4 regions of the Pantoea sp. X-Soil-MYKO-1289 genome follow, and region 1 is predicted to be linked to each of the others. Evidence: riboswitches for the same ligand, from Rfam matches in the RefSeq annotation. Region 1 holds a riboswitch; each other region holds the start of a gene.

Region 1 (5,121 bases):
ACCTCCGGTGAAACTACCAATCTCAGTATATTTTTTCTTAGTACATTCAGCTTTGCGACCAGTTGAACAAGCCTCATTTATCTCATTGATTGAGTGAAACCGCACTAAACGCTATTCCAACGTAACCAGTATAACGCATCGCCTTAGTATATTTAGCCGCTCGCTCGATATGCGTTGCGTAACCTTCAATATCACTGATCCCTGTCTCATTCCATTTATGAGTGATTGAACTGCATGACAAAAACAGGCAACGTGTTCGCTGATCTGCGTAATTAGCCTGGTATCCCGTATCTGGATGATTATGGACAACGGTGGTTACAGTATTCCATTCCTCATAGCTCCAGCTCTTCGGCGATGACTGGTTGGATGAAAAAGAATCTGCACCTACAGCAGATCGTAGGCCAAGAGAATCACTTAGGGCTGTTTACATATATTTAACTTACTCTTAATTTATTATTTAATTGATGGTGTTGATTGGGAGTGAATAAAATAGCCAAGTGTAAATCCAGGTTACTTTTATCGCCATCAAATGAATAATGGTAAGTAGAAAATTGCTAGCATCATGAATAAAAAGATAACGCCAACGATGGAAAATCGCACTTTTATACGTAACCAATCGGTGTACTGATTAGGAAGCTCTTTTATGAAACGTATTTGTTCATTATTCATTCCTCGCGTATGGAATGAGTTTTCTTTAAAATATAATGCTTTAATAAAGAATGCATCACGCATAAACGAGAAAAAGACCCCACCATCCTGATAAATTAAAACTTCTGCTGGTCTTGCTCCAAATTTATCGACAAATAGCGAGCAAAGAGTCATGAATTTTCCCCTGGAGAATTTGTCATAAATCACGTAAAAAATATAATTAATTATTCCGAGAATCAAAAAGATCCCAGCGATTTCAACTCGATGTATCATCAGAAAATTAATTGCCGAAAACGTCATACAACTGTTCTCCGCCTAATTCCCCAACAGCACTCCCCACTGTGCTACCAGCGTACCCTAAACCAACACCTGCAATAACGGTACAAACAAGCCCGCCAACACCAGCAGTACCAACGCCGATTGCGACGCATAATGGTATTGCCCCGGCACCAGCGAGAACACCGCCACCTGTACCCAAAGCAAAACTACCTATCTCAGTATACTTTTTCTTGGTACATTCAGCTTCGCGACCAACAGAACATGCCTCTTGAATTTCGTTAAGAGAATGGAGTCCGCTAAAACCAATGCCTAGATAACCAGTGTAACGCATTGCTTTTACGTATTTCGCTGCCCGTTCAATGTGAGTAGCATAGCCCTCGATATCACTGATCCCTGTCTCATTCCATCTGTGAGTAATCGAACTGGTAGAAAGGCCAAGCGCATTTTTTATCTTATTATATTGGCCCAGTTTCATTGCTTTATTCAGGAAGCCAACCTTTAGCAAGGTTTCAAGCTCTTTGAATAACTGCGCGCGCCTGATATAGAACTGCTCACCAATTAGCGCACCACGTGTCAGATAGGTGTTTTTATAGGTCTCCTGAATTTCTTTGAGAACTTTTTCAATGCCCTCAAAGTACTTTCCTACTGGTTCAGCTGCCAGACCAATGCCTTTATCTGCAATGTTAGAGAAGTTGGCAATGGTGGCGTAATGTTTGTGCAGAAAATTAGCCTCTTCATGTGTCAGCGGCTCAAGGGCTGCGTCAACTCGCGCTTTTGCTTGCTGCATATGCTCAATCTGTTCGCTCTCCTGCTTATCAGGATCGACCAAAAGCAGAATTGAACCAGCCTTATACTCCTGACCTGCGCCGTTCAGTAAGCGATAAAGCTCGCGCGTGCCTGCTGGCGGTTCGCTTTCGAATAACCAGGGTTCATAGGCTCTCGTTTCCGCGCCATAAGGAAGAACACAAAATCCAGCGTCGACGGGCTCGCGTTTTGATTTTTGTGATTTTGTTTGTTCCTGTCTCTCTTTTTTAGCTGCCTGGGCATGTTGCTCAGGCTCCTGAACGGGGTCGGGGGCAGCTTTCGTAACAACCGGGGCAGCTTTTACAGGGAGATCCTGATATGGACCATGCCATGCCCAGGTCTGGGAAGGGATAAAACGAGCCCTGCAAGGGCAGGTTGAACGACTGTACAGCGTGCTTGCGACATGCACAGTGTCTACGATATCTCCTGGATGCCCACCTGCGACATGAAAAACGCCAGGATGCTTGCCGCATGAAACCTTATGACCGTTCAGGGCTGCGTAATTACCGGCAAAAGTTTTTTTTCTAGTGCCTTCAAGAACCGTTCCACCGCAGCTTGTTTTGTCACCTTTCACAATCCAGTAGCCCGTTGCCATCCTTTATTCTCCTGGTGGAGTAAGGAAATCGACTGGCATTGCAGGGCTGTTATCCCATTGACAGAGAAACGCCAAATCTTGCGGGGTACTGACAATTACATCGCCGTTATCAATCAGACTGCCCACCAGCGCGTAAGAGACACCCTTGCAGGTGTTTGCTGAACCTGAACCGCTGACAATTCTGGCTTTTGTTGCATCTGGATAAACAACGTAATCGCCCACCATTGCACGGCTTACTTTGATCCCATCACTGAGGGCAAAGGTATCGCTGGCGCTGCCATGCTCAATCCTCCCTCCGTCACGGGTTACTGCGCCAGTAGTAGCGAAACGCCAAATCCGCAGCAATGAGCGGTCTTTCATTTCTTCAACACAGGAGTTCAGAGCCTGAAGCTCTTCAGCGTCTGCATTAGCCCAGCGTTCAGCGGGGAAGGGATTTTTCAGGACATTGATAAGCGTTGACGTGATTTCGTTCGTGTACTGTTTCATAATTCCATTTACTTTTTGTGGAAATAATTTGAGCGGATATTTTATAAAAGTTCTCTCTATCATCAACAGGCATCAGGACCAATTGAGACCAGGTAAATGGTTTCAGCTATCGCAAAAAGGAGCCGTGTGCGCATTTAGATCGTGAAAAGGCTCACAACAGACCTTTATTAGTTCTTGAATATATTTGCTAAGACTCCTGCTCAGGTTTAATGCCTTGCCTCTTTAGAAAAACATGCAAATTAGCTTGTTTAGACCTTTTTTAAGTAAAGAAGTAATAACCGTAGATGCGAGCTTGAATCGGCATGCCACTTCCCCTAATCTGCCAGCGAGTAATCTGTTTTGTACTCATGACTCGGGGTGCCCTTCTTTGTGAAGGCTGAGAAATACCCGTATTACCTGATCTGGATAATGCCAGCGTAGGGAAGTCAGATGCCTGACCGCATTCGCCTTCTTGCTCGCCGGTTGGGAGTAATAATGATCCGCCAACCTCAACGCTTTTCCGACGCGCACTTCGCGCCCGTTCTCGTCCGCTTCGTTCAGCGCCAGCCGCTGGTGCACTGCATGACCAACGACGTGGTGCAGAACGTCACCGCCAACGTCTTGCTGGCGCTCAACGCTTCGCCTGCTATGGTCATCGATCCCGATGAGGCCGCGCAGTTCGCCGCTGTGGCCGACGCGTTGCTGATCAACGTCGGCACTCTGACCCGCGATCGCCGCGACGCCATGCTGGCAGCGGTGCAGGCCGCTAACGCGGCGCAAAAGCCCTGGGTGCTCGATCCGGTGGCGGTCGGGGCGCTGCGCCTGCGCAGTGAATTCTGCCAGCAGCTTCTTGCGCTACGGCCTGCCGCGGTGCGCGGCAACGCGTCTGAAATTCTTGCGCTGGCGCAGCAGGGCGCGGGCGGGCGCGGCGTAGATTCGCAGCATCAGGCGGAGGCGGCGCTGGAGGCGGCGCGCGAGCTGGCGCAAAAGCATCAGACGCTGGTGGCGATCAGCGGCGAGGTCGATTACGTCACCGACGGCCATAAAACGCTGATCATCGCTGGCGGCAGCGCGCTGATGACGCGCGTGGTCGGCACCGGCTGCGCGCTCTCCGCCGTGGTCGCCGCCTTTTGCAGCCTGCCGGGTGACAGGCGGGATAATGTCGCCAGCGCCTGCCGCGTTATGACGCTGGCGGGCGAACGCGCCGCCGCCCAGACCGCCGCGCCCGGCAGCTTCGCCACGCTGTTTATCGATGCCCTGTGGCAGCTGGCACAGGAGGCGCGCCCATGAAACGTATCAACGCGCTGACGATTGCCGGTACCGATCCCAGCGGCGGCGCAGGGATCCAGGCCGATCTCAAAGCCTTCTCAGCGCTCGCGGCCTATGGCACCAGCGTTATCACCGCGCTGGTGGCGCAGAACACCCGCGGCGTACAGTCGGTTTACCGCATAGAGCCTGAGTTTGTCGGCGCACAGCTCGATTCGGTGCTGAGCGACGTGCGCATCGACACGGCGAAAATTGGCATGCTGTCGGAAACCGCCATCGTGCAGATCGTAGCGGAAAAGCTGAAGCGAGCCGCTATCCCTTACGTGGTGCTGGACACGGTGATGGTGGCGAAAAGCGGCGATCCCTTGCTGTCGCCCGACGCTATCGCCAGCGTGCGCGAGCTGCTGCTGCCGCAGGTATCGTTAATCACGCCCAATCTGCCGGAGGCGGCAGCGCTACTCGACTGCGCGCCAGCGCGCAGTGAAGAGGCGATGCTCGGGCAGGGCGAAGCGCTGCTGGCGCTCGGCTGTCAGGCGGTGCTGATGAAAGGCGGCCATCTTGGCGACAGCGAAAGTCCGGACTGGTTGATGACGAGCAACGGAGCCGAACGTTTTACCGCACCGCGCGTCAATACGCGTCATACTCACGGCACCGGCTGCTCGCTCTCCGCCGCGCTGGCCGCGCTGCGCCCGCGTCATGAGAGCTGGGCCAACACGCTGCGCGAGGCGAAAAGCTGGCTGCAGCAGGCGCTGATCGAGGCCGATACGCTGGAAGTAGGCAACGGCATCGGGCCGGTGCACCATTTTCATCGCTGGTGGTAAATCTCAGAAAGAGCAAAGGCCAGCAGCGCTGGCCTTATCAGGGATGTTCAGAGCGGGTTACAGCGACTCGAACCACTCACTGTTGCGCTCGGCGATAGGGGTAATAGAGAAAATCATCTCCTGCAAATGACGACGCATCGCCGCCTCGGCGGCGTCGGCATCATGCGCCTTCAGTGCCGACAGGATCTCTTCATGCTGCTCAATCAGGCTTTCCGGCGGCGAGACCTCGCTCAGCGTCAGAAA
Region 2 (5,121 bases), on a different replicon from region 1:
TAAACTGCTGACGGCCTGCGTTGTTGACCAGAATATCCAGCCCGCCCAGCTTCTCGACAGCCTGTTTTACCAGCGACTGGCAAAAGGCTTCGTCACGGATATCGCCGGGGATCGCCACGGCTTTGCGGCCTTCCGCTTCAATCAGCTGGATCACTTCCGCCGCATCGGACTCTTCTTCCGGCAGATAGTTAATCGCCACGTCAGCGCCTTCACGTGCATAGGCGATAGCCACAGCGCGGCCGATACCGGAATCACCGCCGGTGATCAGCGCTTTGCGACCGGTCAGACGGCCTGTGCCGCGATAGGTGGTTTCCCCATGGTCCGGCACCGGATCCATTTTGCTGGCAAGACCGGGAACGGGTTGTTTCTGCCCTGGAAAAGAGGGTTTCGGAAATTCAACCGGGACGAGTGTTTTGTCATTTTGATTACTCATGCTTAGCTCCTTGCACATCGTTTTCGGATAAATTAAGCCTGGCACATATGTGAGGTTTGTCACATTAAATTTCGCTGGAGCTTATTAAATCCAGCGGTATAGGCATCAGCATTAATAATAAGACGCCTTTTTGCCTTTCAGGGCAGGCGGCGAAATTTTTTTTGCTCTGGCTATTTAACTGACGGTTTACTAAACAATTTATATAACCTGAGCTTGATTGAGGTTGTTACTCTTCCCTGGCGGCGGTCGTGCATAAAAATCGTTCTGTACCAATAATTTGAATATTATATCTGCTTTTTCCGGCGCGTTTTTATTTCGCTTTATACTGGCCTTGTTTTTATCGCGTCGCCGCTTTGGCTGATGCGCGATGAGCACCAGGGCCGGGCGATAAATTATATTCATCCAGGCTAAGCAAAGCGGGAAATAAATTTCTTCAGCGTTCGCGTCGCAAGGGCGCAAAAATCAGACGCATATTTGTGCTGCGCGCCTGGCTCATAAAGGCAGAATACGCTGTATTTGCTGTGGTTTCCCACCGCCCGCGCCGCGCATCTGCGTTACCCTTAACGCTCACTTTCTGCAATCGGTAAATAAGGAGCGCGACGTGAGCGCGTCGACGGGAATTTCACTCAAAATTATGGCGACCCTTAGCTCGACGCTGATGCTGGCCTGCGTAAAAGGTCTGGAGGGCGCGCTGCCGGTGGGAGAAGTGATCTTCTTCCGTTCGCTGGTGGGCGTTATGCCGCTGCTGCTATGGCTGACCTTTCAGGGCGGCATTATTCAGGGCATCAAAACCCGCAATGTGAAAGGGCATATCGGCCGCGGCCTGGCGGGCACCTGCAGCATGTACCTCAGCTATCTGTCGCTGATTTATATCTCCCTGACCGACGCCACCGCTATCAACTACGCCGCGCCGCTGTTTACCGTGCTGCTTGCCGCCGTGGTGCTGCGCGAAAGGGTGCGGCTGAATCGCTGGCTGTCGGTAGCGGCCGGTTTCGCGGGGATCGTCATTATGCTCTCGGGTCATCTGTCGCTCAGCGGCCCGCCCAGGCTCACGGTAGCCAGCCTGGCCTCTTCCGTCGGCGTCCTGCTGGCGCTGCTCTCTGCGCTCTGCACGGCAGGCGCGCTGATTCAGATCCGCTATCTGAGCGGGAAAGAGAAGCCGGGCGCGATCGCCTTCTGGTTTACCGCCATGACGGGCGCGACCTCGCTGCTGACGCTGCCGTTCGGCTGGCGCCTGCCGCAGGGCGAGCAGCTGCTTTTGCTGCTGGGGTGCGGACTGTGCGGCGGACTGACGCAAATTTTGCTGACGCTGAGCCTGCGCTACGCCGATGCCTCGCTGCTCGCCCCATTCGATTACAGCTCGCTGCTCTGGTCGGTGATTATCGGCCTGATTTTTCTCGGCGCCTTGCCCGAGAAACTCACCCTGATCGGCGCCAGTCTCGTCGCGTTCGCCGGCATTTACGCGGTTTTGAGCGAGCGTCGGCAGCGGCGACGGGCCGCGGCATCAGCGCTGACCGCCCGCAGCGAAACCGCCGATTTAACGCCGGATTAACACGCCGTACTTGACGTCGGGCAGGCAGTTGCCCTACAACTAATGACCGTCGGGGGAGTCTCGCCAGAGAGACTGAGAGGCTAATAGCGCAGCGCGCGGTTTAGCGACCCTTTGAACCTGACCCAGTTGATACTGGCGTAGGAAGACTCGTATCTCATTGTTTTTTGCCTGGATGAGATGCCTGCCGCGTGAGCCTGCTCATGCTTTTTCCCTTCATGTATCACGGGTCGTCAACATCGAGGCCTGCGTGAACATGACTCTTTTTCAAACCACTTTCTCTGTCAGGTGCGCGCCATGAGCCGCTGGTCGGTCATCGGCAGCGGCGTCGCCGGCTTGTGCGTCGCTACGCTGCTGGCCGAACAGGGCGAAACGCCAGAGGTGATCGTCAGCGACGAGACGCCCGCGTCGCACTGGGCGGGCGGCATGCTGGCGCCCTTTTGCGAAGGGGAGAGCGCCCCTGAACAGGTTATCGAGCTGGGGCAGCGCGCCGCCGGCTGGTGGGCGCAGCGGGTCGAGGGCGTCGCGCGTCAGGGCACGCTGGTGGTGGCCATGCCGCGTGACGCCGCGGAGCTGACGCGCTTCGCGCGCATGACGCGGCAGCATCATTGGCGCGATCCCGCGCAGCTTGAGCCTGAACTCGCAGGGCGCTTTGCGCGCGGCCTGTTTTTCCCTGATGAAGCGCATCTTAATCCGCGCGACGCCATGCGCCAGCTGCGCGCCAGCCTGGAAGCGCGCGGCGTCGTTTTTCACCGCGGCAAACCAGGCGGCACGGTGATCGACTGCCGCGGCATTCACGCCGCCGATCGCCAGCCTGACCTGCGCGCGGTTCGCGGTGAGATGCTGATCCTGCAGTGCGATGAACTCCACTTCTCCCGTCCGATCCGGCTGCTGCATCCGCGCTTTCCCTGCTATCTGGTGCCGCGCGCCGACGGCCTGTTTATGCTCGGCGCCACCATGGTCGAGAGCGACGACGCCAGTGCGATCAGCGCTCGCGCCATGATGGAGCTGCTCAGCGCCGCCTGGAGCATCCATCCGGCGCTGGCCGAAGCGCGCATCGTCGAGAGCGGCACGGGAAGGCGGCCCGCCTATCGCCATAACCTGCCGGAAGTACGCTATCAAGACGGGGTTTTCTCCCTTAACGGCATGTATCGTCACGGTTTTTTGCTCGCGCCCGCCATGGCGCAGCAGCTTATGCAACTGCTTAGTCAGGAGTCGAATGATGCAAATCGAACTTAACGGTCAGAGAGTGGAAACCGAGGCGGCGACGGTCGCCGCGCTGCTGCAGGAGCGGCAGATCGACGCCGCCTGCGTCGCCAGCGCCTTTAACGGTGAGTTCTTGCCGCGCGCGCAGTATGAAAGCCAGCGGCTGGAGGCGGGATGCCGTCTGGAAGTGCTGTCGCCGATGCAGGGAGGCTAAACCATGTTTTACGGTTTTGTTCCCCGTTCGCGTTTTCTGCTCGGCACCGCAGGCTATCCGTCGCCCGAGATTTTGCAGCAGGCGATCTGCGCCGCGGAGGCGGAGATCATCACCGTCAGCCTGCGGCGCGAAGGCAGCCAGGGCGGCGCGTTTCGCGAGCTGCTCAGCCAGCTCAACCGTCGCGTGCTGCCCAACACCGCCGGCTGTCACAGCGTGAAAGAGGCGGTGACCACGGCGCATATGGCGCGCGAACTCTTCGACACGCCCTGGATAAAGCTGGAGGTGATCGGCAACGCCGACACGCTGCAGCCCGATCCCTTTGCGCTGGTGGAAGCGGCGCGCATTCTCTGCGCCGACGGCTTCCAGGTCTTTCCCTATACCACCGAGGATCTCATCGTCGGCGAAAAGCTGCTGGAGGCGGGCTGCGAAGTGCTGATGCCCTGGGGCGCGCCCATCGGATCAGGCCAGGGGCTGCGCAATATCGAAGGGCTGCGCAGCTTCCGCGCCTGGTTTAAAGGGGTGCCGCTGGTGATTGACGCCGGTATCGGCGCGCCGAGCCAGGCGGCGCAGGCGATGGAGATGGGGTTCGACGCCATTCTGCTCAACACCGCGGTGGCGAAAGCGCAGGATCCGGCGGCGATGGCGGGCGCCTTCGCAGGCGCGATCCGCGTGGGGCATCAGGCGCATCAGGCGGGCCTGATGGAGCGGCGCGATATGGCCGCCGCGTCGACGCCGGTGTTCGGCCTGGCGCAGTTCAGCTAACGGGGCAAGATGATGAATCGTTATCAGCGGCAGCAGATGCTGCCGGAAATCGGCGAGGCGGGACAGAGGCGGCTGCGCGCCGCGCGCGTGCTGGTGGTCGGCGCGGGCGGGCTGGGATCGACGCTGTTGCCGCTGCTGGCGGGCGCGGGTGTCGGCTATCTGCGCATTATGGACGCGGATCGGGTGGCGCTGCACAATCTGCATCGCCAGACGCTCTACACAGAGGAGGATGTCGGCCAGCCGAAGGCGCTTTGCGCCGCGCGCGCGCTGGCCGCGCGCAACCGCGACTGCGTTACCGAGGCGCGGCAGCAGGCGCTGCGCGCCAGTACGGTCGAGCAGGCGCTGTCGCAGGTGGATCTGGCGATCGACGCAGCGGACAGCTTCGCCGTGACCTATACGCTCTCCGACGCCTGCCGGCCGCGCAATATCCCGTTGATCAGCGCCTCGGTGCTCGGCCGACAGGGCTATGTCGGCGGCTTTTGCGGCGGCGCGCCGGGCTATCGCGCGCTGTTTCCCCGGCTGCCCGCCTCCGCCGCCAGCTGCGACACCGCGGGCGTGATGGGACCGGCGGTGGCGACGCTGGGCGCGATGCAGGCGCAGATGGCGCTCAGCGTGCTGCTGGGGCACACGCCGTCGCCGCTCGGCAGCCTGATAAACTGCGACTTCAGCCAGTGGCACTTCCGCGCCTTTCGCTTTGACGACGCGCAGGAGCCGGCGCAGCCCGCCATTCCCTTTATCGATCGCGATCTGCTGCGCGCCGACGACTGTATCGTCGAGCTGCGCAGCCTGGCGGAAGCGCCGCACAGCGTGGCGGCGCAGGTCGAGCGTCTGCTGCCCGACGCGATAGCCGCGTGGCAGCCGCCCGCCGATCGGCGCGTGGTGCTGGTCTGCGCCAGCGGCATTCGCGCGGCGAAGGCGGCCGACACGCTGGCGCAGCGCGGCGTCGAACGGCTGGCG
Region 3 (5,121 bases), 1.1 Mb from region 1:
CTATCAGCCGCATCTGCGGCGCATGCGTCAGCTTTATCAGCGCAACTACGACTGCTTCAGCTGCTGGGTACGCCACTATTTTCCCTGCGGCATCTGCGTCTCGCGTCCGCAGGGCGGCTTTATGATGTGGGTTGAACTGCCGGAAGCGTTTGACGCCGTGCGGCTTAATCGCGAGCTGCGCGATTCGCATATTCAGATTGCGGTCGGATCGCTTTTTTCCGCATCGGGAAAATATCGCAACTGCCTGCGACTGAGCTTCGCGGTAACGCCGGACGACCGTGTCGAACAGGCGCTGGAAAAAGTCGGTCAGGCGGTCGAGCGCGCGATAGCCGCCTGCGCGGGCGAACACTCTCCACACTCCCTGCAGCATGACACCCTCCTGGCTAAATAGTTGAGGCAGGGCCAGAGAGGTGAAGGGGAGGTTCTGGCCCTGGCCGGGCGGATACCCGGCGAAAGCCACTGTAGCGCAGCAGAATAACGGCGCGAGCAAGAAAGCCTTTCGCTGCGCGCCGTTTTCCACTCTTTTTACCGCTGTTGCAGGATGTTGCCGCTTTTTGCGTGGCGCGTTGCGCGTTACGCCTCCGGCGGTTCCGCCAGCGCCAGCAACGCCTGGGTCGCGGCGCGCCAGTCCGGCGCCTGGGTAATGGCGCTGACGACGGCGATACTGCCGACGCCGGTCGCCAGCACCGCCGGCGCGCGCGCCAGGCTGATGCCGCCAATCGCCACGGTTGAAACGCCCTTAAGCCGCGTGATATGCCGCTGAAGCTCGGTCAGCCCCTGCGGCGCGGAGGGCATCGCCTTGGTCTCGGTAGGGAAAATATGCCCCAGCGCGATATAGGAAGGGCGTATCGCCAGCGCGCGGTCCAGCTCGTGGTCGTCGTGCGTCGACACGCCCAGCCGCAGGCCCGCCTCGCGAATGGCGTTCAGGTTCGCGACATCCAGATCCTCCTGACCCAGATGCACGCCGTAGGCGCGGTGCTTAACTGCCAGCTGCCAGTAATCGTTGATAAACAGACGGGCATTGTAACGCTTGCCGAGCGCGATCGACTCGATAACCGCAGGCTCTACCGCCTTCTCCTCACGATCTTTAATACGCAGTTGAATAGTGCGCACGCCGACCTCCAGCAGTCGCGCAATCCACTCCACGCTGTCGACGACCGGATAGAGCCCTAAGCGCGAGGCGGTGGCAGGGAAAGGGGCGTTCATCGTTTCTCCTCGTTCAGCGCGTCGGCTGAGTGGTAAAGCTCGCTGCCACGGCGGCGAAAGGTTTCAGACATCTGCTGCATGCCGATGGCGATCGGCTGCGCCTCGGCCTGGCTCGCCGCATAGTCGCGCACTTCCTGGCTGATTTTCATCGAGCAGAATTTTGGCCCGCACATCGAGCAGAAGTGGGCCACTTTACCCGACTCCTGCGGCAGGGTTTCGTCGTGATAGGCGCGCGCGGTATGAGGATCGAGCGCCAGATTGAACTGATCCTCCCAGCGAAATTCAAAGCGCGCCTTGGACATGGCGTTATCGCGGATCTGCGCGCCGGGATGCCCCTTCGCCAGATCCGCCGCATGGGCGGCGATCTTATAGGTAATCAATCCCTGCTTAACGTCCTCTTTATTTGGCAGGCCGAGATGCTCTTTGGGCGTCACGTAGCAGAGCATGGCGCAGCCGAACCAGCCGATCATCGCGGCGCCGATGCCGGAGGTGAAGTGATCGTAGCCGGGGGCGATATCGGTGGTCAGCGGGCCGAGCGTATAGAACGGCGCTTCGTGACAGTGCTCCAGCTGCTCGGTCATATTGCGGCGGATCATCTGCATAGGAATATGGCCGGGCCCTTCGATCATCACCTGCACGTCATACTCCCAGGCGATCTTCGTCAGCTCGCCCAGCGTGCGCAGCTCGGCGAACTGCGCCTCGTCGTTGGCGTCCTGAATCGAGCCGGGACGCAGGCCATCGCCAAGCGACAGCGAAACGTCGTAGGCGGCGCAGATTTCGCAAATTTCGCGAAAGTGCGTATAGAGAAAACTTTCGCGGTGATGCGACAGACACCACTTCGCCATAATCGACCCGCCGCGCGAAACGATGCCGGTCAGGCGCTTCGCCGTCATCGGCACATAGCGCAGCAGCACGCCGGCGTGGATGGTGAAGTAATCGACGCCTTGCTCCGCCTGCTCCAGCAGCGTGTCGCGAAACACTTCCCAGTCGAGGTTTTCCGCGACGCCGTTGACCTTTTCCAGCGCCTGGTAAATCGGTACGGTGCCGATGGGCACCGGGCTGTTGCGCAGGATCCACTCGCGCGTTTCGTGAATATAACGACCGGTGGAGAGATCCATCACGGTGTCGGCGCCCCAGCGGGTCGACCAGACCAGTTTCTCCACCTCTTCTTCGATAGAGGAGGTGACCGCCGAGTTGCCGATATTGGCGTTGACCTTGACCAGAAAGTTGCGGCCGATAATCATCGGCTCCGATTCGGGATGGTTGATATTCGCGGGAATAATGGCGCGTCCGGCGGCCACTTCCTGGCGTACGAACTCAGGGGTGATGTTTTCCGGCAGCTGCGCGCCGAAACCGTGGCCGTCATGCTGCTGGCGCAGCACTTCGCTGCGAATGCGTTCGCGGCCCATATTCTCGCGCAGCGCGATAAACTCCATCTCCGGCGTGACGACGCCCTGACGGGCATAGTGGAGCTGGGTAACGCGTCGTCCCGCTTTTGCGCGCCGCGGCTGCGGCAGCCGCTCGAAACGCAGATGATCGAGCCCGTCGTCGGCCAGACGCTGCTGCGTATAGCGCGAGCTGGTGTGCGTCAGCGCCTCGCTGTCGTCGCGCGCGACAATCCAGTCGGCGCGCAGCTTCGCCAGTCCGCGCTGTACGTCGATAACGGCATCGGGATCGCCGTAGGGACCGGCGGTATCGTAGACGGGCACCGCCTCATTCTCTTCATAGCGCGGACGATCTTTATCGCCGCCGAGCAGCGTCGGACTGAGCTGGATCTCGCGCATCGGCACGCGGATATCGTCACGGCTGCCCTGGATCCAGATACGTTTCGAGTTGGGAAAGGCGATGCCGCTCTGCAGCGCCTCAATAAAGGCCTGCGCCTGAGCGCGCTGTTCACGTCGGTTGGTTTTGGTCATAGACATAGCAATTTTCCTGTTGAGGGGGAACGTTGCTTGTCCGGAGTTCGGAAGGAGTAACAGAAACGGCAGGCAAAATCGCCAGCGCACTGATGATGTTTACTCTTGTTCCCTTCGCAGGTTCTAACCTGATCAGGTTCCGCGGATCCCGAATTAACGGTCTCAGCCCTTGCGGGCACTCCGACAAGATGTTGTTTTACGCTTTACACGCAAAACGCCCGTGCATATCGCACAAAAAACAAAACGGGTTTTCGGCGCTATCGTCGAAAACCCGTTCAGCATAGAAGGGCTGCTTTAGAATAACAAGCGATTTACAACTGACTAACCTTAAGCCGGGCGCGACAGCTGGCTGCTGTCGTTTGCCACCGGCGCGCGCACCAGGCGGTTGTCCCAGGCAAGCTGGATCAGCTTGTCTTCCAGCGTAAAACGCGCTTCCAGCACTTCGCCGACTTCCGACAGCGCCAGCTGAAAATCGACGCAGTTATCGTCGTCGATAGACTGCTGCAGATGGCCGTCATAGAGCTGCATCAGACGCTCGGTGTTGCCCTCCAGCGGCGGATAAATCTGCGCGGCGGCGATCATCGGGCTATCGCCTTCCATCTCATTGATGATGCGCTCATAAATGCTGAAGTGACCGGCGGAAAGGTAATCGACCAGGCTGTGACAAAAGTTGTCGAGCGCCTGCTCGTCTAACGTCGTGAGCGCCTCTTTGTTAGGCTTCAGCCCAACCAGGTGGTAATAAGAAACAAGTAGCTGGCGACGGGCGTCCAGCCACGTGTCTACCAGTTCGTTGCTGCCACCTACGCGCTCAGTCAGGACGTTTAACTGGTTAAGCATATCTGACTCCATGTAAAGAAAGTGCCCTTCCCGTCACGCTGCGGCTGGCCTGGCGCCGCCTGCAAGCTGGACGATTTAGGGTATAGTTGTTTGTCTACACACTTAACATCAGGACTTCAGCGTATTGATAAGACGCTAAGGATGACGATTAGATGCAACATGAGATCTCAAGCGTAGACGCTGGATGGTGGATTGTCAGCCATGAACAGAAACTTTGGTTGCCGCAAGGCGATCTGCCGCACGGCAGCGCCGCTGCGTTTAAGCTCGCAGGCAGCAAGGCGCAGGCGGTCGGCGAGTGGCAGGGCGAAACGGTATGGCTGGTGTGTGAGAGCCGCGATCGCGACATGTTCTCGGTGCGCCAGCTGATCGATGAAGAGCCAGGGCTGTTTCAGCTGGCCGGGCGCGCCGTGCAGCTGGCGGAGTTTTACCGCTCCCATCGCTTCTGCGGCTACTGCGGCCACGAAATGCATCTGAGCAAGCATGAAAACGCCTGCCTCTGCGGACACTGCCGCGAGCGCTACTATCCGCAAATCGCGCCCTGCATTATCGTCGCCATCCGGCGCGGCGACGAGATATTGCTGGCCAACCATGCGCGTCATCGCAACAGCATCTATACCGTGCTGGCGGGCTTTGTCGAGGTAGGGGAGACGCTGGAGCAGGCGGTGGCGCGTGAGGTAATGGAAGAGAGCAACGTCCGCGTCAAAAACCTACGCTACGTCACGTCGCAGCCCTGGCCCTTTCCGCACTCGCTGATGATGGCCTTTATGGCGGAATATGACGGCGGCGATCTGCAAATCGATAACAAAGAGCTGCTGGACGCCGGCTGGTACCGCTTCGACGCGCTGCCGCAGCTGCCGCCGCCGGGCACCGTGGCGCGCCGGCTAATCGAAGATACCGTCGCCATCTGCCGCGGTGAGGCGTAAGAAGTGTTACACTACGCGCCTGAAATTGAGAGAGTCCTGAAATGAGTGAACTGAAGAACGATCGTTATCTGCGCGCCCTGTTACGTCAACCGGTCGATATCACGCCGGTATGGATGATGCGACAAGCCGGGCGTTATTTGCCGGAGTACAAAGCGACGCGCGCCGTAGCCGGCGATTTTATGTCGCTGTGCAAAAACGCCGAACTGGCGTGTGAAGTCACCCTGCAGCCGCTGCGCCGC
Region 4 (5,121 bases), 610 kb from region 1:
AAAAGCGTCACAAAGCCGAAGTTAAGCGCCAGCGCGAACGACAGCGGCGGGCCGATTACCCAGGCGAGCGAAAGCTGCGCGCGCATTACCGAGCTGAACATCACCGCTTCGCGCGCCGACTGGTCGGCATACTCGCGCGCCAGCGCGAAAATCTGCGGCATCGACACGCTGGCCAGCGCCGAGAGCAGCACGCCAAGGGTAATCAGCGTCAGGTAGTGGCGGGTAAAGGCGAACAGCAGCGCGTTGCAAAACGCCATCGCGCAGCAAAAGAGGATCAGCGTACGGCGATCGCCGCGGCTGTCGGAGCGCTTCGCCACCAGCATGCTGACCACGATGCCCGCGACAGCGTTGACGGTAAAAAAGAGCCCGACCCACAGGGGACGCGCCTGCACCTCGCGCGTCAGAAACAGACTCAGCGTCGGCGCCTGCAGCGCGCCGGCGACGCCGATCATAAAAGAGGCGGCCATAAAGGCGAGAAAGACCGGATTAATACGGCGCTTCCGGGTTAACAGCGACTTCATAGCGACATCCCTTTACGGTGGCGAGCAGGAAAACAAGAGAACGGATTCTAGCGCAACAGAAAAAAGCCAGCAGGAAAAATCTCTGCTGGCGGTGTAATTGCACCCTACTCAGAAAGGATCCCGCCGCAGCGGAATCATGGTCGAGCGCCATCCAGTGCTGAATGCCTCCCGCTCTTCCAATAGCGCTAAGTTTGCCCTTAATATGAGGCAGGAAAAACTGAGCGCTTTTCACAGGGAGTTCCTCTTTTATGTCCTCATCACGCCTTAAGCAGCAGTTCATCCGCCTGTGGCAAAGCTGCCAGGGCGAAAGCCAGCTGGTCACGCTTAGCGAGCTGGCCGAACGGCTGCACTGCTCGCGTCGCCATATGCGCAACCTGCTGAATGCGATGCAGGAGGCGGGCTGGCTCACCTGGCAGGCCGAGGCGGGACGCGGCAAGCGCTCGCAGCTCAGCTTCTGCTACACCGGGCTGGCGCTGCAGCAGCAGCGCGCCGAGGATCTGCTGGCGCAGGATCGCATCGATCAGCTGGTGCAGCTGGTCGGCGACAAGGCGGAGGTGCGCCAGATGATCCGCGCCCATCTCGGCCGTAGCTTTCGCCAGGGCAAACATATTCTGCGCGTGCTCTACTATCGCCCGCTGCTTAATTTGCTGCCCGGCTCGCCGCTGCGCCGCTCCGAAACCCATCTGGCGCGGCAAATTTTTAACGGCCTGACGCGCATAAATGAGGAAAACGGGGAAGTCGAGGCGGATATCGCCCATCACTGGCAGGCGATATCGCCGCTGCACTGGCGTTTTTACCTGCGTCCGGCGATCCGCTTTCATCACGGCCGCGAACTGGAGATGGCGGACGTAACCTCGAGCCTGGAACGCCTGCGCCCGCTGCCGCTCTTCTCTCATATCCGGCGCATCGATTCGCCCGCGCCCTGGACGCTGGATCTCCATCTCAGCGAACCGGACGACTGGCTGCCGTGGCTGCTCGGCAGCGTCAGCGCCATGATTCTGCCGCGCGAATGGCCGCAGATGCGCGACTTCGCGCGCCATCCCGTCGGCACCGGCCCCTATCGCGTGGTGCGCAACCAGCAGAGTCAGCTGAAGATCGAGGCGTTTGACGACTATTTCGGCTTTCGCGCGCTGATCGACGACGTCTCGATCTGGGTGCTGCCGGAGATCAGCGACGAGCTGGTCTACTCCGGCGTGCGCCTCCAGGGCGCCGCCGAGGATGAAAAGTCGGAAGAGAGCCGCCTTGAAGAGGGCTGCTATTTTCTCCTGTTCGATCAGCGCTCTGCCCTGGGACGCGACGCCGACGTCCGGCGCTGGCTCTGCCATTTGCTGAACCCCATCGCGCTGCTCAACCATGCCGAGGCCGGCTATCAGCGCTACTGGTATCCCGCTTACGGCCTGCTGCCGCGCTGGCATCACCGGCGCGATTTGACGCCGGCGACCAGGCCGCCCGGTCTGGAGAGCCTGACGCTGACCTGGTACAGCCAGCACGTCGAGCATGAGGGCATCGCCAACGCGCTGCGCCCGCTGCTGGCTGCGCACAACGTGCGGCTGATTACCCGCGCGGTCGACTATGAAACCTGGCATCAGGGCGAGGCGGAAAGCGACGTCTGGCTCGGCAGCGTCAACTTCACTCTGCCGCTGGAGTATGCGCTGTTTGCCCAGCTCTACGAGATCCCGCTGCTGCATCACTGTCTGCCGCTCGACTGGGAAGCCGACGCCGCGCGCTGGCGGCGCAAAGCGCTGCCGCTCGCCGAATGGAGCAAGCGGCTGCTCGACGCGGACGGTGTGCATCCGCTGTTTCATCACTGGCTGCTGCTGGAGGGCCAGCGCAGCATGCGCGGCGTGCGGCTCAATACGCTTGGCTGGTTCGACTTTAAATCCGCCTGGTTCGCGCCGCCGACGCTGTGACGCTTTCCCCCTGGCGGCGAAATGTCTAGAATGAGCCGTTCTCAACGGGGTGCCTGCGAAAGGCTGAGAAAAACCCGTCGAACCTGATTCGGTTAATACCGACGTAGGGATTTGAGAGGCTGCTACGCTCAGATCCTTTGCGACTCATAACAACTCTCCCCAGGAGCGCAAAGTGGTTAAACAGATTCTCCCTCTGCTGATGTTGCTGTCCGTGCCGGCGCTGGCGGCAAAACCTGCCCTGACCGTCTACACCTACGACTCCTTCTCCGCCGAATGGGGCCCCGGCCCGGCGGTGAAAAAAGCCTTTGAAGCGCAGTGCGGCTGCGAGCTGCGCTATGTGGCGCTGGAAGATGGCGTCTCGCTGCTGAACCGCGTGCGCATGGAAGGCAAGAACAGCAAGGCCGACGTGGTGCTCGGCCTCGACAATAATCTGCTGCAGGCGGCGCAGCAGACCGGCCTGTTCGCCAAAAGCGCGGTCGATCTCCATAACCTGACGCTGCCGGGCGGCTGGCAGGATCAAACCTTCGTGCCCTTCGACTACGGCTACTTCGCCTTCGTCTACGATAAAACGCGCCTTAAAAACCCGCCCACCAGCCTGAAAGAGCTGGTGGAAAGCCCGGAGAAATGGCGCGTAATCTATGAAGATCCGCGCACCAGCACGCCGGGTCTGGGCCTGCTGCTCTGGATGCAGAAAGTCTACGGCGACAGCGCGCCGCAGGCCTGGCAGAAGCTGGCGCAGAAAACCGTTACCGTCACTAAGGGCTGGAGCGAAGCTTACGGCCTGTTCCTGAAAGGCGAAGGCGATCTGGTGCTGAGCTATACCACTTCGCCCGCCTATCACCTGATCGAAGAGAAAAAAGAGAACTACGCCGCCGCGCCGTTTGCCGAAGGCCACTATTTGCAGGTCGAAGTCGCGGCGCAGCTCGCCGGCAGCAAGCAGCCGAAGCTGGCGCAGCAGTTTATGCAGTTTATGCTGACGCCCGCCTTCCAGAACGCCATTCCGACCGGCAACTGGATGTATCCGGTCATTAAAAGCGAGCTGCCGGCGGGTTTCCAGACGCTGAGCGTGCCGCAAACCGCGCTGCAGTATAGTCCGCAGCAAGTGGCGCAGCAGCGCGCAGAGTGGATTAACGCATGGCAACGCGCCGTCAGCCGCTAATCCCGCTGTGGATGGCGCCGGGCAGCGCCGCCGCGCTGCTGCTGTGCGGCGTGGCGCTGCTGGCGTTCGGCGCGCTCTGGGCCAGCGCGCCGGCGGGCGACTGGCGCGGGCTGCTGCATGACAGCTATCTGCGCCACGTGGTGCGCTTCTCATTCACCCAGGCGCTGCTCTCCGCCCTGCTGTCGCTGCTGCCCGCGATACCGCTGGCGCGCGCCCTCTACCGCAGGCGTTTTCCCGGCCGTCAGCTGCTGCTGCGCCTTTGCGCCATGACGCTGGTGCTGCCGGTGCTGGTGGCGGTCTTCGGCCTGCTGACGGTCTATGGCCGCGTCGGCTGGCTGGCGCAGCTCTGTCAGCTGTTCGGCATCGACTACCGCTTCTCGCCCTATGGGCTGCAGGGCATTCTGCTGGCGCACTGCTTTTTCAACCTGCCGCTGGCGACGCGCCTGATGCTGCAGACGCTGGAGAATATTCCTGGCGAACAGCGTCAGCTCGCCGCCCAGCTCGGGCTGCGCGGCTGGCACTTTTTCCGCCTGCTGGAGTGGCCCTGGCTGCGCCGACAGCTGCTGCCGACCGGCGCGCTGATTTTTATGCTCTGCTTCGCCAGCTTCGCGACCGTGCTCTCGCTGGGCGGCGGCCCACAGGCCACCACCATCGAGCTGGCCATCTTTCAGGCGCTGAGCTACGACTACGATCCCGGCCGCGCCGCGCTGCTGGCGCTGATCCAGCTTGCCTTCTGCCTGACGCTGGTGCTGCTGAGCCAGCGCTTCAGCAAGGCGATTCCGGCAGGCAGCGCGCAGCTGCGCAGCTGGCGCGATCCGCACGATTCGCGGCGCGCGCGCATCGGCGACGGCCTGCTTATCGCGCTGGCGCTGCTGCTGCTGCTGCCGCCGCTGCTGGCGGTGATCGTTGACGGGCTGCGCGGCGTCTCGGGCGGCGCGCTGGCCCAGCCGGCGCTGTGGCAGGCGACGCTGACCTCGCTGCGTATCGCCCTAGGCGCGGGCGCGCTCTGCGTCACGCTTACCCTGATGCTGCTGTGGAGCAGCCGCGAGCTGCGCCTGCGTCAGCGCCTGCTGCCTGCGCAGGTGATGGAGACCAGCGGCATGCTGATTCTGGCGATGCCGGGCATCGTGCTGGCGACCGGCTTCTTTTTACTCTTCAACGCCACCACCGGCCTGCCCGACTCGCCCGACGGACTGGTGATCTTCGCCAACGCGCTGCTCGCCATTCCCTATGCGCTGAAGGTGCTGGAAAACCCGATGCGCGACAGCGCAGAGCGCTATTCGCACCTGTGCGCGTCGCTGGGGATCGCGGGCTGGAACCGACTGCGGCTCATTGAGCTGCGCGCGCTGAAGCGCCCGCTGGCGCAGGCGCTGGCCTTCGCCTGCGTGCTCTCTGTCGGCGACTTCGGCGTGGTGGCGCTGTTCGGCAGCGCCGACTTCCGTACGCTGCCCTTTTATCTTTATCAGCAGACCGGCGCCTATCGCGGCGCGGACGGCGCGGTTACCGCTCTGCTGCTGTTAGCGATCTGCCT

Evidence for each region. A riboswitch is a leader RNA that binds a small molecule or an ion and turns the genes downstream of it on or off. The one in region 1 is predicted to bind thiamine pyrophosphate.
Region 2: linked by a shared signal. The riboswitch ahead of AC6I7Z_RS19520 (FAD-dependent oxidoreductase) and the one ahead of thiM (hydroxyethylthiazole kinase) in region 1 are both predicted to bind thiamine pyrophosphate.
Region 3: linked by a shared signal. The riboswitch ahead of thiC (phosphomethylpyrimidine synthase ThiC) and the one ahead of thiM (hydroxyethylthiazole kinase) in region 1 are both predicted to bind thiamine pyrophosphate.
Region 4: linked by a shared signal. The riboswitch ahead of thiB (thiamine ABC transporter substrate binding subunit) and the one ahead of thiM (hydroxyethylthiazole kinase) in region 1 are both predicted to bind thiamine pyrophosphate.

Annotation. Positions count from the first base shown of each region.
Region 1 is NZ_AP036004.1:2,717,861-2,722,981, reverse strand. Features, by position in the region: gene AC6I7Z_RS13070 (hypothetical protein) at 1-105, opposite strand, end outside; gene AC6I7Z_RS13065 (hypothetical protein) at 526-948, opposite strand; gene AC6I7Z_RS13060 (PAAR domain-containing protein) at 929-2,326, opposite strand; gene AC6I7Z_RS13055 (PAAR domain-containing protein) at 2,330-2,875, opposite strand; TPP riboswitch at 3,156-3,252, shown strand; gene thiM (hydroxyethylthiazole kinase) at 3,287-4,081, shown strand; gene thiD (bifunctional hydroxymethylpyrimidine kinase/phosphomethylpyrimidine kinase) at 4,078-4,878, shown strand; gene AC6I7Z_RS13040 (GntR family transcriptional regulator) at 4,936-5,121, opposite strand, start outside.
Region 2 is NZ_AP036005.1:22,490-27,610, forward strand. Features, by position in the region: gene AC6I7Z_RS19510 (SDR family oxidoreductase) at 1-433, opposite strand, end outside; gene AC6I7Z_RS19515 (DMT family transporter) at 1,035-1,985, shown strand; TPP riboswitch at 2,027-2,146, shown strand; gene AC6I7Z_RS19520 (FAD-dependent oxidoreductase) at 2,280-3,221, shown strand; gene thiS (sulfur carrier protein ThiS) at 3,205-3,402, shown strand; gene AC6I7Z_RS19530 (thiazole synthase) at 3,406-4,164, shown strand; gene AC6I7Z_RS19535 (ThiF family adenylyltransferase) at 4,177-5,121, shown strand, end outside.
Region 3 is NZ_AP036004.1:3,775,194-3,780,314, reverse strand. Features, by position in the region: gene AC6I7Z_RS17980 (aminotransferase-like domain-containing protein) at 1-391, shown strand, start outside; gene thiE (thiamine phosphate synthase) at 574-1,206, opposite strand; gene thiC (phosphomethylpyrimidine synthase ThiC) at 1,203-3,128, opposite strand; TPP riboswitch at 3,215-3,315, opposite strand; gene rsd (sigma D regulator) at 3,450-3,959, opposite strand; gene nudC (NAD(+) diphosphatase) at 4,112-4,882, shown strand; gene hemE (uroporphyrinogen decarboxylase) at 4,924-5,121, shown strand, end outside.
Region 4 is NZ_AP036004.1:3,328,280-3,333,400, forward strand. Features, by position in the region: gene AC6I7Z_RS15890 (MFS transporter) at 1-521, opposite strand, end outside; gene AC6I7Z_RS15895 (hypothetical protein) at 487-753, opposite strand; gene sgrR (HTH-type transcriptional regulator SgrR) at 770-2,431, shown strand; TPP riboswitch at 2,467-2,559, shown strand; gene thiB (thiamine ABC transporter substrate binding subunit) at 2,604-3,590, shown strand; gene thiP (thiamine/thiamine pyrophosphate ABC transporter permease ThiP) at 3,566-5,121, shown strand, end outside.